3 regions of the Rhizobium sp. BK212 genome follow, and region 1 is predicted to be linked to each of the others. Evidence: predicted binding sites of a transcription regulator. Region 1 holds the regulator's gene; each other region holds the start of a gene.
The links. Region 1 encodes LexA, which represses DNA repair genes until DNA is damaged. Its sites were predicted from a motif close to TGTTCNNNNTGTGTTCNG; they were not measured.
Positions count from the first base shown of each region.

Region 2: a site for LexA is predicted at 1,551-1,568, ahead of recA (recombinase RecA). Genes of this name have one in related genera too.
Region 3: a site for LexA is predicted at 3,975-3,992, ahead of FHT79_RS15955 (YifB family Mg chelatase-like AAA ATPase). Genes of this name have one in related genera too.

Region 1 covers NZ_JACIFS010000003.1:656,389-662,238, reverse strand. The annotation lists gene gltA (citrate synthase) at 1-647, opposite strand, end outside; gene FHT79_RS13160 (ComEC/Rec2 family competence protein) at 938-3,367, shown strand; gene lexA (transcriptional repressor LexA) at 3,348-4,067, opposite strand; gene FHT79_RS13150 (VOC family protein) at 4,265-5,161, shown strand; gene kdsA (3-deoxy-8-phosphooctulonate synthase) at 5,158-5,850, shown strand, end outside.
Region 2 covers NZ_JACIFS010000003.1:210,417-216,266, reverse strand. The annotation lists gene alaS (alanine--tRNA ligase) at 1-187, opposite strand, end outside; gene recA (recombinase RecA) at 342-1,436, opposite strand; gene FHT79_RS11000 (carbohydrate kinase family protein) at 1,666-2,610, shown strand; gene FHT79_RS10995 (pseudouridine-5'-phosphate glycosidase) at 2,699-3,631, shown strand; gene FHT79_RS10990 (PAS domain-containing sensor histidine kinase) at 3,764-5,850, opposite strand, start outside.
Region 3 covers NZ_JACIFS010000004.1:256,671-262,520, forward strand. The annotation lists gene FHT79_RS15935 (sugar ABC transporter substrate-binding protein) at 1-168, shown strand, start outside; gene FHT79_RS15940 (sugar ABC transporter ATP-binding protein) at 310-1,845, shown strand; gene FHT79_RS15945 (ABC transporter permease) at 1,829-2,863, shown strand; gene gshB (glutathione synthase) at 2,950-3,897, shown strand; gene FHT79_RS15955 (YifB family Mg chelatase-like AAA ATPase) at 4,070-5,602, shown strand; gene FHT79_RS15960 (hypothetical protein) at 5,673-5,850, shown strand, end outside.

The DNA.
Region 1 (5,850 bases):
AGCACCGGATTGACCACATATTCCTCGCAAGGCACGGCAAAGCACATGCGCAGGAAGTTCGACGCATAGTCGAGGTCGTTCTTCGGATAAACGAAGGGCTGGCCGATATGGTATTTGTAGGCCATGGCGGCGAGCGTCGGCATCTTGGCGATCATGCGCAGGCTGGCGACCATGCGCTGGTGCGGATCGGTGATGTCTGTGGAGTCGTGATAGAAGGCCGACAGCGCGCCGACGCAGCCGCACATGACGGCCATCGGATGCGCATCGCGGCGGAAGCCGGTGAAGAAGCGGCTCATCTGCTCATGCACCATGGTGTGGTGCGTGACGCGATAATCGAAATCCTTCTTCTGCGCGGTGGTCGGCAGTTCGCCGTAGAGAAGCAGGTAGCAGACTTCCAGGAAGTCGCCATGCTCGGCGAGTTGCTCGATCGGATAGCCGCGATGCAGCAGGACACCTTCGTCGCCGTCGATGTAGGTGATTTTCGATTCACAGGATGCGGTCGAGGTAAAACCCGGATCGTACGTGAAGGAAGCCGTGTTCTTGTAGAGGGCACCGATGTCGATGACGCTCGGGCCGATCGTGCCGCTCTTGACGGCAAGGTCGACAGATTTGTCACCGATTTTTATTGTAGCGCTTTGATCCGTCATGCTGATCCTCCGAAATGGCGGTGGCGCCTTAAAAGCGCCATAGGGGTTAAGCGTCCTCACCGATAGCTATATGATCGCGAAGCTAATGCCAAGTTACCGTGACGGCATTTTGTGCGTTGCGGTATCACCTTTTAGGCACTGCAGCGATGAGCCGCGTGCATATCGGAAGCTGATGATTCGACTGGTCTTTTGGCACTCGCGATTTTCCCTCATATTTCAATCGATTATTCTTGCCGGATTTGATGGGAGGTTGCATTCTGGCTGCCTTGGCGGTTGAGCTTGGGCGGCGCATGCAGGAATTGACGACAGTCGAATTGCGGCCGGAAGCAGGCGCCGGCCTTGCCGATACCTCCGGTTTTTTCCCCCCTGCCGTGGTGTCGCGGCCGGCAAGGACGCAGTCGGCGACACCGTTGCGCCATCGCCTGCCGGCTTTAGCCTCGCAATCGCTGCGTGCCGGCAGGCGCATGCTGGGCGAGGAGGCGGATCATGGCCGCCTGCTGCTGTTCTCGCCGGTCTTCCTCGGCGCCGGATCAGCCTTCTGGTTTCTTGGAGCATCGGATTTTCCGGTCATTGCACCGCTACTCTGCCTGTTGGTGCTGACGACCGCGGTTCTGATCGCCAGCCGTATGCGGGCGGCATTGCGAGCCGTCCTGCTGGCGCTTGCACTTGTGGCCGGTGGCGTGGTCTCGGCGGAGTTCGAAAGCTGGCGGGCTTCGACCGTGATCCTCGACTCCGCCGTGACGACGACGGTGACCGGCCGTGTCGAACGGCGCGAAGGCGATGGTCGCGGCCGGTGGCGCTACATTCTGGCAGTCACCGGCACCGAGGCGCCGCAGGTGAAGCGGCCGCCGGAACGGATAACCGCGATCGCCCGCGGCGCCGACGCGCCTTTCGAGATCGGTGACATCATCACCGGCAGGGCTCGGCTGACGCCGCCGTCAGGCCCAGCACTTCCAGAGCTCAACGACTTCTCCTTCGGGACCTATTTCGATGGCATCGGCGCCAATGGTTTCTTCTACGGCGCGCCGACGAAAGTCGATTTGCAGGCGGGCCCGCAGGCTGCCAGATCGACGGCGGAAGCTCTGCTCGAATGGCTTTACCGGCTGCGCAGCGGCATCGGCGACCGCATCCGATCGATTCTGCCCGGCGACACCGGCGCTTTTGCCGCTGCTCTGGTGACGGACGAACGGCGCGCCATCTCGAATGCGACCACGGAGGCGCTGCGCCAGTCCGGTCTGGCGCATATCATCGCCATCTCAGGCCTCAACATGGCGCTGTCGGCCGGCATCTTCTTCGTCGGCTTCCGGATGCTGCTCAGCCTCTTTCCCGGCGTCGCCCAGGCCTATCCGACGAAGAAGATCGCCGCCGCCGGCGCGCTCATCGCCGTCACGGCCTATTTCCTGATCTCCGGCTTCGCGGTCTCGGCCGAACGCGCCTTCATCATGATGGCCATCATGCTGATTGCCGTCTTCTTTGACCGGCCGTCGATCAGCCTGCGCAATGTCGCTCTCTCCGCGCTCGTCATCCTCGTCATTTCGCCCTCCGAAGTCCTGGGGCCGAGCTTCCAGATGTCCTTTGCCGCAACCTTGGCGCTCGTGTCGGGCTATCAGCTGTGGAAGGATCGGCGCGTCCGCGAGAGTGCCTTCCTGAAGCTGCCGATCGTCAGGCCTTTTGTCGCGGTTGCGGGTTTCTTCGGCGGTGTCTTCCTGACCTCGCTGATCGGCGGTTTCTCCACCGCACTGTTTTCGATCGAGCATTTTCATCGCCTGACCGCCTACGGCCTGCCGGCAAACCTCGCGACGATGCCGATCATCTCCTTCATCATCATGCCGGCCGGGTTGCTGGCGATGCTGCTCATGCCTTTCGGTTTGGACGTTTTGCCTTGGAAGGTTGTCGGATTCGGCCTCGATCTGGTGATTGCCGTCGCCAAGACCGTGTCCGGCTGGGGTGGCGACATCGGCATCGGCCGCTTGCCCGCCTGGTATTTCGCAGTCGCCGTGGCGGGCTTCCTGCTGCTGACGCTGCTCCGCACCCGGCTCCGCCATATGGGCACGTCGATCATATCAGTCGCAACGCTCATCCTGCTGCTTCTGCCGGTTCCCCGGCCGCCGGATCTGGTGATTTCGGAAGATGGCAGTCTCGTCGCGGTCGTCGAGGCGGCGGCAATGGCCTCCAACCGTGAAAACCCGCCGGATTTCATCTTCGACCAATGGCAGCGCGCGCTGGTCCTGCCGGCGCATGACCCGCCGAAGATGCTGGATGGTCCTGCTGTCCCGCCAGCAGGAGAGGACCGTCGCGTCAGGCTTTCGCGCGATCAGCAGAACGAAGCGAGGGCGGCGATGCGGGCGGCCGCAGCTGACGGTGACGCAAACCGCTTTTCCTGCGTCAAGAAGGCCTGGTGCATATCAAGGCTTGGCAACGGTCATGTGGTCGCCGTCATCGACAATGCCGCCTATCTCGCTCCGGCCTGCGATGCGGCCGATATCGTGGTAACGTCGGTCCGCCTGCGTTTCAACAGCTGCCGCTCAGGCGCGACGCTCTTCACCGGCGAGACGTTGCGCCGGACCGGTTCCGTCGAATTGCGCTTCGCCGAGGCCGGCATGGAGGTCACAACCGCACTCGATGATCTGTCTCGGCCATGGATCCGCCATCGCGCCTATGACTGGCACAGCAACAGCTTTGTCGAAACCGGCCAGGGTGTCAGTGATAGCGGCGAATAAGGCCGACGAGTTTGCCCTGCACCTTGACGCGGTCCGGCCCGAAGATCCGGGTCTCGTAAGCCGGGTTGGCCGCTTCCAGCGCGATCGAGGCGCCCTTGCGGCGGAAGCGTTTGAGTGTCGCTTCTTCGTCGTCGACGAGAGCAACGACGATATCGCCAGGGCTTGCGGTGCTGCCATTGCGAATGATCACGGTGTCGCCGTCGAAAATGCCGGCGTCGATCATCGAATCACCCTTGACCTCCAGCGCGTAGTGTTCACCGGAGCCGAGCATATCGGCCGGAACGACGATGTCGTGGGTGTTGTTCTGGATTGCCGAGATCGGAACGCCGGCGGCGATGCGGCCCATGACCGGCACGGAGACGGAGTTGCCATTGTCGGCGACGGGTTTTGCAGGAGCGGGAGTGGCGACCGGCTGGGGCTTGCCCAGGCTGCCCTCAATGACGCTCGGCGAAAAGCCGCGCCGGGGCTGGATGCTGGGGCTATAGGCCTCCGGAAGCTTGATGACCTCGAGTGCGCGGGCACGGTTCGGTAGGCGGCGAATGAAGCCACGCTCCTCGAGGGCCGTAATCAGCCGGTGAATCCCGGACTTTGAAGCGAGATCCAGGGCGTCCTTCATTTCGTCGAAAGACGGCGGAACGCCGGATTCCTTCATGCGCTCATGAATGAAGAGGAGAAGCTCCTGTTGTTTGCGCGTGAGCATCGACGTTGTGACCTCGTGATTGAAACAAATCCAGAACAGACACTATATGTTCCATATGTGTTCCGCAAGTAGCTAAATTTCCGTAAAACTTGGCGCCAACTCGTTGAGATTTTTATTTTCATTCGCCGGATTGGCCGACAAGTCTTGCCTTGCGCGGCACCGTCGCACATCTCTGCCGTGTCAGGAGAGGGGATATCATGAACGAGCATTCCGCCAAACCGCGCCCGCTGGATCATGTCGTGCTGCCGGTCGTCAATATCGATCTGGCGCGCGAGAGGCTCGGCAAGCTGGGCTTTACCGTTGCCGCCGATGCGCGTCATCCCTTCGGAACGGAGAATGCCTGCGTCTTTTTTGCCGATAAGACCTATCTGGAGCCGCTCGGGATTGCGAGCGTTGGGGAAAGTGAAGCATCGGCGCGGCAAGGCAATGTCTTCACCGCCCGCAACCGCGCCTTCCGATTCCGCTGCGGCGAGGAGGGGCTTTCGGCGGTGGCCTTCGGCAGCGAGGATGCCGATATCGATCATCGGAATTTCGTCGGCGACGGAGCGAGCGCCGGCGAGATGCTGGCGTTCAGCAGGCCGATGACGATGCCGGATGGTTCTGAGAGCATTGCCGGCTTCAAGCTGGCCTTTGCCGGCGACCTGCGCGCGCCCGATCTCTTTCTCTTCACCGTCGAGCGCGTCAATCCGCTGCCGGCCGACCGCAGCGCGCTTGAGGCGCATGCCAATGGCGTGACCGGCATTGCCGAGGTGGTGCTTTGCGCGCCCGATGCGGCTGCCTTCGCCGCCTTCGTCAGTCTTGCCAGCGCGCAATCGGCATTCGAGAAAACCGGTTTCGGCGTCAAGATCGCGGCGTCGAATGTGAAAATCAGCCTGATGACGCCGGAGGGTTTGGAGGCCTATTTCGAGGTCGCTGTCCCATCCGCCGACCGCGGCCTGCGCGGCCGGGCGATTCTCTTCGCTGTCGCCGATCTTGCCGTGACAGAAGCGCATTTGGCTGCTAACGGGGTGACATATACGCGCAAGAACAATCGCATTCTGGTGAAGCCCGCGCCCGGGCAGGGCACGCTTTTCGCCTTCGAGGAAACACGATGAGCACAGATACGAATTCCCAAGTCAAGATCGGCGAGGGCCAGGGCCAGGTCACCTTTTCCAACACCGGCCGCCTGTCGCTGATTGCCGGCCCTTGCCAGATGGAGAGCCGCGACCACGCCTTCATGGTGGCCGGCACGCTGAAGGAGCTTTGCGGAAAGCTCGGCATCGGCCTCGTATACAAGAGCTCCTTCGACAAGGCGAACCGCACCTCGCTTTCGGCCGAACGCGGCATCGGCATTGAAAAGGGCATGGAGATCTTTGCCGACCTCAAGAAGGAATTCGGCTTTCCCGTCCTGACCGACGTTCATACCGCCGAACAATGCGCCGAGGTGGCAAAGACCGTCGATGTCCTGCAGATCCCGGCCTTCCTTTGCCGCCAGACCGATCTTCTCATCGCCGCCGCCAAGACCGGCCGCGTCGTCAATGTCAAGAAGGGCCAGTTCCTCGCTCCCTGGGATATGAAAAACGTCCTGAAGAAGCTCAACGCCAGCGGCAATCCGAACGTGCTGCTGTGCGAGCGCGGCGCCTCGTTTGGCTACAACACGCTGGTTTCCGACATGCGTTCGCTGCCGATCATGGCGTCGATGGGTGCTCCCGTTGTTTTCGACGCCACCCATTCCGTGGCGCAGCCGGGCGGGCAGGGCGATTCCTCGGGCGGCCAGCGGGAATTCGTTGAAACGCTGGCGCGC
Region 2 (5,850 bases), 450 kb from region 1:
TCGTCGCCGTCGAATAAGGACGCTTTTCCAGGCCGGTGAAGACATTCTTGAACTGCACCATGCCGGCATTGGTGAACATCAACGTCGGGTCGTTGCGCGGGACGAGCGGGCTCGACGGAACAATCTCATGGCCGTTCTTCTTGAAATAGTCGAGGAAGGTCGACCGGATATCGTTCACGCCGCTCATGCTATGCCCTTCAATGCTGCCGGAGGCAGGTAAATACAAATCCATCGGCTTTTAACGTTCGCCTCCGCCACTGTCCAGCAGACAAACAAAACCGGCCGCATTCTCATCAGGAATGCGGCCGGCTGGAACTGACTGATGAGTTCAAGCGCGAAAATTACATTTCCGCAGTGGCATCGCCATCGCCGTCATCGGGATCCGGTCCGCCGTTCTGCAGGAAGCGGTCGGCGATCAGGCCGGCATTCTGGCGCAGCGACAACTCGATCTCGCGGGCGAGATCCGGATTGTCGCGCAGGAAGGTCTTGGCGTTTTCACGACCTTGGCCGAGACGCTGGCTGTTATAGGAGAACCAGGCGCCCGATTTCTCGACGATGCCGGCCTTGACGCCGAGATCAACCAACTCGCCGGTCTTGGAAACACCCTCGCCATACATGATGTCGAACTCGACCTGCTTGAAGGGTGGCGCCATCTTGTTCTTGACGACCTTGACGCGGGTCTGGTTGCCGATCACCTCTTCGCGCTCCTTGACCGCGCCGATGCGGCGGATGTCGAGGCGTACGGAGGCATAAAATTTCAGCGCATTGCCGCCCGTCGTCGTTTCCGGCGAACCGAACATGACGCCGATCTTCATGCGGATCTGGTTGATGAAGATCACCATGGTGTTCGACTTCGAGATCGAGGCGGTGAGTTTGCGCAGCGCCTGGCTCATCAGGCGCGCCTGCAGGCCGGGAAGGCTGTCGCCCATCTCGCCTTCGATTTCGGCGCGTGGCGTCAGTGCGGCGACCGAGTCGACGACGAGGACGTCGACGGCGCCGGAGCGCACCAGCGTATCGGTGATTTCAAGCGCCTGCTCGCCGGTATCGGGCTGCGAGATCAGAAGGTTCTGCAGATCGACGCCAAGCTTGCGGGCATAGACAGGATCGAGCGCATGTTCGGCATCGACGAAGGCGCAGATACCGCCCTTTTTCTGCGCCTCGGCAATGGTCTGCAGCGCAAGCGTCGTTTTACCGGAGCTTTCCGGTCCGTAAATTTCGATGATGCGGCCCCTCGGCAGGCCGCCGACACCAAGTGCGATATCGAGGCCAAGCGAGCCGGTCGAGATCGTCTCGATCTCGACAACATTCTCGTTGGAGCCGAGTTTCATAATCGAGCCCTTGCCGAACGACCGCTCTATCTGTGAGAGTGCCGCTTCAAGCGCCTTGCTTTTGTCCACTGATTTGTCCTCTACCAGCCGCAATGAATTCTGAGACATCCGATCCACCTTTAGGTTATTGAAGCCGCCCAAGCAATGTCGAGTTTGTACCCTATTTGTTCCACTCTCGCAATAGGCGATCAAACAATTGAAAGAAAAAGGTAAAACGGCCCGTGTTCTGTATTTGTTTTATCGATGAAAAGCAACGACTTAGATGTAAAGTGCCGGCACCCGCGCACAAAAACCCATCCCATCGATTCGCACGTCGGGCATCAGGAGAGTGCCTGAAATGAAAAGAAAGATTCTCGTTCTCGGCGGTGCCCATATCGATCGGCGCGGCCGCATCTCCGGCGAGACAGCGCCTGGCGCCAGCAATCCCGGCACCTGGTTCGAGGAGCCCGGCGGCGGCGGCTTCAATGCGGCGCGCAATCTCGCAAGGCTCGGTTTTCAGGTGACGATGATCTCGCCGCGCGGCGGCGATCCCAACGGCGAACTGGTCGGCGAAGCCGCCGATTTCGCCGGCATCGACGACCGGCCTTTCGTCTTCCTCGACCGCAAGACGCCGAGCTATACGGCGATCATCGAGAAGGACGGCAATCTGGTGATCGCCCTCGCCGACATGGATCTCTACCGTTTCTTCGTGCCGCGGCGTCTATCCATCCGCTGGGTGCGGGAAGCTTTCGCCGCCCATGATTTCATCCTCTTCGATGCCAACCTGCCGGAAGAGACAATCGCCGCGATCGTCGCCAAGGCGCATTCCCTGGCCAAGCCCGTCGCGGCGATCGCCATCTCGCCGGCCAAGGTCGTCAGGCTGAAACCCTGCATCGGGGATATCGACTACCTGTTCCTGAACGAGGCCGAGGCCGCCGCCCTGACCGGTGAGCAGCCGGAAGACGCCGCCGGCTGGCCGCCATTGCTGAACGAGATCGGCATCAGGAATGCCGTCGTCACTCGCGGCCGGCGCGAACTCGTCGCGCTTTGCGGGGACCGCGCCGTGACGCTGCAGCCGCCGATCGCCGACACCGTCGCCGATGTCACGGGTGCCGGCGATTCTCTTGCGGCCGGCACGCTCGCCGCCTTGATGCTCGGCCTGCCGCTCGAGGAAGCCGTCCGCCACGGCACCGCGGCCGCCACGCTGACCGTGCAGTCGCGGCACGCCGTCAACGAAAATCTGACGCCGGATCTTTTGAATGAGGCGCTTGCCCTTGTTCCCAAAATCAGAATTCTGCATTGAAGCGACTAATTAAAGAGTTGAGCATGATGCCGTCCGAAAACCGCCCACACTTTTCGGCATCATGTTCTGTCGATCACAGGACAAGACCATGACCAAGCCCATCTCCCCTCTTCTGCCGATCGCCTATTCGAAGGAGGTTGCCAGCGCCAAGCAGCGCGGCGCGCCGCTTGTGGCGCTGGAATCGACGATCATCACCCACGGCATGCCCTATCCCGGCAATATCGAGATGGCCCGCAGCGTCGAGACGATCATCCGTGAACAGGGAGCGGTGCCGGCAACGATCGCCGTCATTCATGGCACGTTGCATATCGGTCTTGAAGCCGCGGAATTGGAACAGCTCGCCAAGGCGACCGAGGTGATGAAGGTGTCGCGCGCCGATCTCGCCTTCGCGATCGCCGAGCGCCGCACCGGCGCCACCACGGTCGCGGCGACGATGATTGCGGCAGCGCGCGCCGGCATCCGCGTCTTTGCCACAGGCGGCATCGGCGGCGTACATCGCGGCGCCGAGGAAAGCTTCGATATATCAGCCGACCTCGAGGAGCTCGCCCGAACCGGCGTCATCGTCGTCTGCGCCGGCGCCAAGGCGATTCTCGACATTCCGAAGACGCTGGAAGTGCTGGAAACCCGCGGCGTGCCTGTCGTCACCTATGAGAGCGAGGAATTTCCCGCCTTCTGGTCGCGCTCCTCGGGCATATCAAGCCCGCTGTCGCTGAACAGCCCGGCCGCCATCGCCAATTTCCAGACGGTGCGCGAACAGCTCGGTGTCGACGGCGGCATGCTCGTCGCCAATCCGGTGCCGGAAGCCGACGAAATCCCACGCGAGGAGATGGAAATCTATATCGAGCGGGCGCTGGATAGCGCCGAGCGCGACGAAATCACCGGCAAGGCTGTGACGCCCTATCTGCTCTCGACCATCTTCGACCTGACGGACGGCCAGAGCCTGAAGACCAATATTGCGTTGGTGGAGAACAATGCGCGGCTTGCGGCCGAGATTGCGGTGGCGCTGCGGAATGAGGATTGACGGGTAGGTCGGTATGGCCGTGACAGATAGATGGTGCCGAAAAAGCCTCTCTGCCTGCCGGGCAGAGGGGCTGGCACGGCACAACCGTGATAGAGGCGATGTGTGGCACGCCCTCTCTCGGGCGCACCCCACTCACCCGTCCAACGTTTCCTTCACCACAACAGCGAGCTGCTTGAGCGAGAAGGGCTTCGGCAGGAAGCCGAATTTCGCATCCGGCGGCAGGTTGCGGGCAAAGGCATCTTCGGCATAGCCGGAGACGAAGATGAATTTCATGTCGGGATAGGTCTTGCGCAGCTCGCGCAGCAGCGTCGGCCCATCCATTTCGGGCATGACAACGTCGGAGACGACGATATCGACCTTGCCGTCGAGTTCTTCCATGATGCTCAGCGCCTCGACGCCCGAGCCCGCCTCGTGCACGGTGTAGCCGCGCGTTTCCAGCATGCGCTTGCCGCCGCGGCGCACCGCCTCCTCGTCCTCGACGAGCAGGATGACCGCCGATCCCGTCAGATCCTCCGGCTGCTGCGACGCCGGCGCCTCGGGCCGCACGCCGATCTCGGCGATGGCGCTGTCGATCGAGCCTGCTTCGGCGGCGACCACCGGCTCAGGGATGTGGCGCGGCAGGAACACCTGGAAGGTCGTGCCCTTGCCGACTTCGGATTCCGGCTGGATGTAACCGCCCGACTGCTTGACGATGCCGTAGACCATGGCAAGGCCAAGACCGGTGCCCTTGCCGACATCCTTGGTGGTGAAGAAGGGTTCGAAGATCTTGTCCATGATCTCAGGCGCGATACCGGTGCCGTTATCGGCGACCTCGATCAGCACCATATCCTCGGCCGGCATGTAGGAATAGTTGAAGGCGGAGACCTCGGCGGCGGTCAGGTTTTTGGTGCGCAGCGTCAGCGTACCGCCCTCGGGCATCGCGTCGCGGGCATTGACGCAGAGATTGATCAGCACCTGCTCGAACTGCGAAAGGTCTGTTTTGACAGGCCACAGGTCGCGGCCATATTGCACGTCGAGCTTGACGTTGGTGCCGGAGAGCAGCCGGTCGACCAGCATGCGCAGGTCGCCGACGACATCGGTGAGGTTCAGCACCGAGGGCCGCATCGTCTGCTTGCGCGAGAAGGCGAGCAGCTGGCGCACCAGCACCGCGGCGCGGTTGGCGTTGCGCTTGATCTCCATCAGGTCGGCGAAGCTGGCATCGGCCGGCCGCGCCTGCAGCAACAGATGGTCGGAGGACAGCAGGATCGCCGTCAGCACGTTGTTGAAATCATGCGCGATGCCGCCGGCGAGTGTGCCCACAGCATTCATCTTCTGCGTCTGCGCCATCTGCGCTTCGAGCGCCTTCTGCTCGGTCACCTCGACGGCATAGACGATCGCTGCCTCCTCGGGCGCCTCGTCGCTCTGGTCGATGACCGCGTTGACATAGAAGCGGAAATAGCGCGCCTCGTCGGTCGGCGTCCGGGTATCGATGGGTGCGATATCGCCCTGCCGATCCTTGGCCGCCGCCAGCGCCTCCGCAAGCTGCGGCCGGTCGCTCTCCTGCACGATGGTTTCGAGATGCGGCGCCTTTTCGAGATCGTCGCGCGAGACGACGCCGGAGAACAACTTCAGGAACGGTGCGTTGGTCCGCAGAATGCGGCCGTTGCCGTCGACCGAGGCGATCGCCATCGGCGTGTTGTTGAAGAAACGGGTGAAGCGCATGGCGGCGGCCGAAGCCGACTGGCCGCCGGCATCGCTCTTTTCACGCGCCAGCACGATCGTCCGGCTTTCGCCGGGCGCGCCATCGCGCATCGAGGTGACGCTGTGGATGATCTGCACCGGCAGGCTCTGGCCGTTGGTCTTGCGCAGGTCGAGGTCGAGAGTCACGGTCTTCTTCAGACCCGGTTCGGCCTGCACCGACTGGATCAGCGCCAGCCCCTCGCCCGCCACGACGTCGCCGATCGTCATCGAGCCCGGCACGAACTTGGTGAGGTCGAGGCTCAGCCACTCGGCAAGCGTCGCATTCAGGTAGAAGATCTCGCCCTTCCTGCCGGCGGAAAAGAAGCCGGCCGGCGCATGGTCGAGATAATCGATCGCGTTCTGCAATTCCTTGAAGAAGCGCTCCTGGTCGTCGCGCTCGGTGGTGATGTCGGTGATCTGCCAGATCTGCAGCGGCCTGCCGCCATTCTCCTCCGGCTGCAGCAGCCGCGCCTTCAGCCGGTACCAATGCGCGCCGGAGT
Region 3 (5,850 bases), on a different contig from region 1:
GTTCAGCCGCTGATCAAGGACGGTAAGATGCTTGCCACCGTCGAGCAGTATGGTGCGCAGATGGCGGTCATGGGCATCGACTATGGCATGCGGGAACTGGCCGGCGAAAAATTCACCGGCTGGGTCAAGACCGACGTCAAGCTGGTCACTGCAGCCGATCTGAAATAGTCGGATTGCCGGCCCCAAAAGCAAATGTGGCGCCGGCTGCGGCCGACGCCATTTCCACCAACCGATTGACGCGTTGATCGCTCCGGGTGAGGCTCGTTTCGAGCCTCTCCGATGCGCGTTGCGCCGAGGTTTGAACAGACCATGCATGAGGTCGACGTGTCAGACGCACCAGATGACGACATCCTGAGGCTGGAGGGGATCGGCAAGCGCTTCCCCGGCGTCGTGGCGCTCAAGGATGTCTCCATGCGGATCGGCCGCGGCAAGGGGCACGTTCTCCTGGGCGAGAATGGCGCCGGAAAGTCGACCCTGATCAATCTGCTCGGCGGCGTCTTCAGGCCGGATGATGGCCATATCCTGTTTGACGGCAAGCCTTATCATCCGTCCTCGCCCCTGGAGGCGTTCAAGGCGGGCATCCGGGTCATTCACCAGGAACTGCATCCGCTTTCCAACCTGACGGTTGCCGAAAACCTGCTCTTCGAGCATCTGCCGCGCCGCTACGGCCTGGTGAACTACAAGGAAATGAATAAGAGGGCAGCCGAACTCCTGGAAGAGGTCGGCCTCGACGTGGCCCCGACGACGCTGGCGAGCCGCCTCAGCGTCGCGCAGCTTCAGCTGGTCGAGATCGCCAAGGCGCTTTGTTACGAAAGCAAGCTTCTCGTTCTCGATGAACCGACGGCAACCCTGACCTCCAAGGAGGTCGATCGCCTCTTTGAAATTCTGAAACGCCTGAAGCAGCGAGGCGTCACCACGCTCTATATCTCGCACCGGCTGGAGGAGATCTTCGAAGTCGGTGACGATGTGACGGTGCTGCGCGACGGCCAGCACGTGATCACCCGTCCACTGGCAGGGCTGGCTATTCCCGACATCGTCGAGCTCATGGTCGGGCGCAAGCTTTCGGATCACGGCATTTTCCGCGGCGACAGCGTGGTCTCAGGCGAGGCGCTCGGCGTCTCCGGCCTGAAGGTGACGCGCCATAGCCCGGAACTGTCATTTTCCGTGGCAAAGGGCGAGATTGTCGGTATTGCCGGTCTCGTCGGCAGCGGCCGGACGGAGGCGGTTCGCGCCATATTCGGCGCCGACGCCAAGGCGGCCGGCGAAATTCGCCTGAATGGCGAGCCGGTCGAGATCCACTCGCCGCAGGATGCCGTTGCGGCGGGGCTCTGCCTGGCGACCGAAGACCGCAAGATGCAGGGCCTGATGCTCGATATGAGCTGCGCTGAAAATACCACTATCACCGATCTCGCCAAGATCTCCCGCAACGGCCTGATCAGGCGAAGGGCCGAGGAGGATCACGCGCAGCGCCTCGTGCGTGAGCTGCGGATCAAGACTCCGTCCATCCGTCAGGCCGTCAGGACCTTTTCCGGCGGCAATCAGCAAAAGGTCGTCATTGCCAAATGGCTGTTCCGCGGTCCCAAGGTGCTGATTTTCGATGAGCCGACCCGCGGGATCGACGTCGGTGCCAAGGCCGAGATTTATGAGCTCCTGTGGAAGTTTGCGGCCGAGCAAAAAGGTGTCCTGGTCGTGTCTTCCGATCTGCCGGAACTGATGGGCATCTGCCATCGCATCATCGTCTTTTCCGACGGCAAGATCGCAGGGGAAATAGCCCGGGACCAATTCGACGAGAGCAGGATCCTTTCGCTCGCCTACAAGGAGTACAGCCGTGTCCGCCAACATTGAAGAACAGACCGAGGCGAAAACTGGGGCGAAAGAGACGAGCGTCTGGGACAAGCTGATCCGGATCTCGATGAAGGAAGCGGGCGTCGCCATCGCCCTCATCCTGATCCTGGCGTTTTTCTCGGCGACGGCGCCCTATTTCGCGACGCCGGAGAATTTTCTGAAGATCTTCGTGCAGATCGCCATCAACACCGTGCTGGCCGCGGGCATGACCTTCGTCATCCTCGTCGGCGGCATCGATCTCTCCGTCGGCTCGCTGCTTGCCCTTTGCACGGTCATCGGTGCGACGATCATGATCAATCCGGCGTTTTCGCCATGGCAGGCGATCGTTCTCGCCTGTCTGGCGTCGATGGGCACCGGCGCCATCCTTGGCGCGGTCAATGGCTGGATCTGCGAGAAGTGGAAGCTTCCGTCCTTCATCGTCACCCTCGGCATGCTGAACGTCGCCAGCGGCCTGGCCCGCGTGGTCAGCGACAACTCCACGATAACAGGCCTGCCGCAGCCTTTCGTCGATTTCGGCAACCTGATCTTCTGGGGCATCTTTCCGTCGATCTTCCTGATTGCGATCGTCGTCGTCCTGATCGGCTGGTTCGTGCTGCGCTACACCGTCTTCGGGCGCTTCGTCTTTGCGATCGGCACCAATGAAGAGGCTGTGCGGCTGTCGGGGCATCAGCCGAAAAGATACAAGATCGCGGTCTTCACGATCTCCGGGCTGACCGCCGGCATTGCCGCCATGGTCTATCTGCTCCGCCTCAATGTCGGCAGCCCGGTTGCCGGCATCGGCTATGAGTTGAATGCCATCGCCGCCGTCATCATCGGCGGCACCAGCCTCTCCGGCGGCAAAGGCTCGATCATCGGCACGCTGGTCGGCGCCTGCATTCTGCAGGTGCTGTCGACGGGATTGCAGCTGCTCGGCGCCGACGACAATATCAAGCCGATCGTCATCGGCGCCGTCATCGTGCTCGCCGTTATTCTCGACAGCTATCGCGGCCGGCTGATGCGCATCCTTGAGACGCGATGATCAGGTAGCGCCGGAAGGCCTTGATTGGCCGTTGCGTTTGAAATCTGGCCGACCTACATCTGTCCGGCAGTCAGGAAGGGACGGAAATGGCCAAGATCACCAATGTAGCGGTCCAGATGGATCATGTCGCCGGCATCAATATCGCAGGTGATTCCACCTTCGCCATGAGCCTGGAAGCCCAGGCGCGCGGCTACCGGCTCTTCCATTACACCCCCGACCGCCTGAGCTTCCGCGACGGCAAGCTCTTTGCCAGCGTCGAGCCGATGCTGCTGCGCGACGTCAAGGGCGATCACTTCGAGCTTGGCGCGCCGGAGCGCGTCGATCTCGCGACCATGGATGTCGTGCTGCTGCGCCAGGACCCGCCCTTCGACATGGCCTATATCACCTCGACGCATCTGCTCGAGCGCATTCACCCGAAGACGCTCGTCGTCAACGATCCGGCCTGGGTGCGCAACTCGCCGGAGAAGATCTTCGTCACCGAATTTTCCGACCTGATGCCGAAGACGCTGATCACCAAGGACCCGACCGAGATCCGCCGTTTCCGTGACGAGATGGGCGACATCATCCTGAAGCCGCTCTACGGCAATGGCGGCGCCGGCGTCTTCCATTCGACCCGCGACGACCGCAATCTCTCCTCGCTGCTGGAAATGTTCGGCCAGCTGTTCCGCGAACCCTTCATCGCCCAGCAATATCTGCCCGATGTGCGCAAGGGTGACAAGCGCATCATCCTGGTCGACGGTGAATTTGCCGGCGCCATCAACCGCGTCCCGGCCGAACACGACAGCCGCTCCAACATGCATGTCGGCGGCCGCGCCGAGGCGACCGAACTGACGCCGCGCGAGCAGGAAATCTGCGCCCGCATCGGCCCGGCGCTGAGAGAACGCGGCTTCCTGCTCGTCGGCATCGATGTGATCGGCGATTACATGACCGAGATCAACGTCACCTCGCCCACGGGCATCCGCGAGGTCAAGAAGTTCGGCGGCGCCGATATATCAAGCCTCCTCTGGGATGCGATCGAACGCAAGCGCGGCTGACCGGCAAATTATGCCCGTTTTGATCCCGCGGCCGGGTACAACCCGGTCGCCGCGGATATCCAGATACGTTCCTTGATTGTTCTTGTTTTATTCCCGCTTCCATGCCAGATTGCAACCGCTGGCTCTCAAGGGCCGGGGGCGGTATAAGAGTTTGCGGCAAGGGGATGGGTTTATGGTCGCGCGTGTCAGCACGGTGGCATTCCAGGGCATCGAAGGTGTGCCGGTCGAGGTTCAGGTCATGGTCGCGCCCGGCAAGGTCGGCATGCAGATCGTCGGCTTGCCCGACAAGGCGGTTGCCGAAAGCCGCGAGCGGGTGCAGGCCGCCCTCCATGCCTCCGGCCTGGCGCTGCCGGCCAAACGGGTAACCGTCAATCTGGCGCCCGCCGATCTGCCGAAGGAAGGCTCGCATTTCGATCTGCCGATCGCCTTGGCGCTGATGGCCGCCCTCGGCGCCATTCCCGCCGATGCGCTGTCGGATTTTGTCGTCGTCGGCGAGCTCAACCTCGATGGCACGATCGCCGCCATCGCAGGTGCGCTGCCGGCCGCGATCGGCGCCAATGCGCTCGGCAAGGGGCTGATCTGCCCGGCCGAAAGCGGCGCCGAAGCTGCCTGGGCGGGCGCGGATGTCGATATTCTCGCACCCCGCAGCCTGATCGCTCTTGCCAATCATTTCCGCGGCACGCAGGTCCTATCGAGGCCGGAGGCATCGATCCGCGCCAATGCCGCCAACCTGCCGGACCTTGCCGAGATCAAGGGCCAGGAAAGCGCCAAGCGGGCGCTGGAGGTCGCAGCCGCCGGCGGCCATAATCTCCTGATGGTCGGGCCTCCCGGCTCCGGCAAGTCGATGCTGGCGGCCAGGCTGCCGTCGATCCTCCCGCCGCTTTCGGCCGCCGAACTGCTGGAGGTGTCGATGGTCCACTCGATCGCCGGCCAGCTCTCCGGCGGCAAGCTTTCCGACCGCCGGCCCTTCCGCACCCCGCATCATTCCGCCACCATGGCCGCCCTCGTCGGCGGCGGCCTGCGCGCCCGTCCGGGCGAAGCCTCGCTTGCCCATCACGGCGTGCTGTTTCTCGACGAATTTCCAGAGTTCACGCCGCAGGCGCTCGATGCGCTGCGCCAGCCGCTCGAAGGCGGCGAGTGCGTCATCGCGCGTGCCAATCACCGCGTTTCCTATCCGGCGAAATTCCAGCTGATCGCGGCAATGAACCCCTGCCGCTGCGGCATGGCCGGCGAGCCCGGTCATAGCTGCGCCCGCGGCCCGCGCTGCATGAGCGACTACCAGGCCCGCATCTCCGGGCCGCTGATGGACCGCATCGATATCCGCATCGACGTGCCGGCCGTCTCCGCCGCCGATCTCATCCGGCCGATGGCGGCCGAAAGCAGCGCCGACGTCGCCCGCCGCGTCGCCCGCGCCCGCGAGATCCAGCAGGAGCGCTTCGAAAGTGCCGGCGCAAAAGGCATCGGCACCAATGCCCGCTGCTCCACCGCCATGATCGAGAAAATGGCCGAACCCGACGCCAGCGGCCTGCAGCTGCTGCGCGACGCCGCCGAAAAGATGAAATTCTCCGCCCGCGGCTACCACCGCGTCCTCAAGGTCGCCCGCACCCTGGCCGATCTCGACGGCAAGTCGACAGTCGGCCGCATTCATTTGGCCGAGGCGATTTCCTACCGTATCGCAGGGGAAAGGTTGACGGCGGCGGCGTAGAAGAAAGCGCGTCGAAGCACCCGCTACTCTATGAAGATGTCTACTGCGGTTTTTTGCCGAGGTGTTCCGAATGCTTTACGACATCCATGGCGTTGTAAAAGCTTCCGTCGAAAGCGCATGCGAAGATGACATCCGCACCAATACGTGCTGCTCCACCGCGATGATTGAGAATTTCGAGCTACAGCTGCGCAACCCGTTGGGAGGCAAATTCTCCGCTTGCGATTGTCACTGCATCCCGAGGGTCGCGT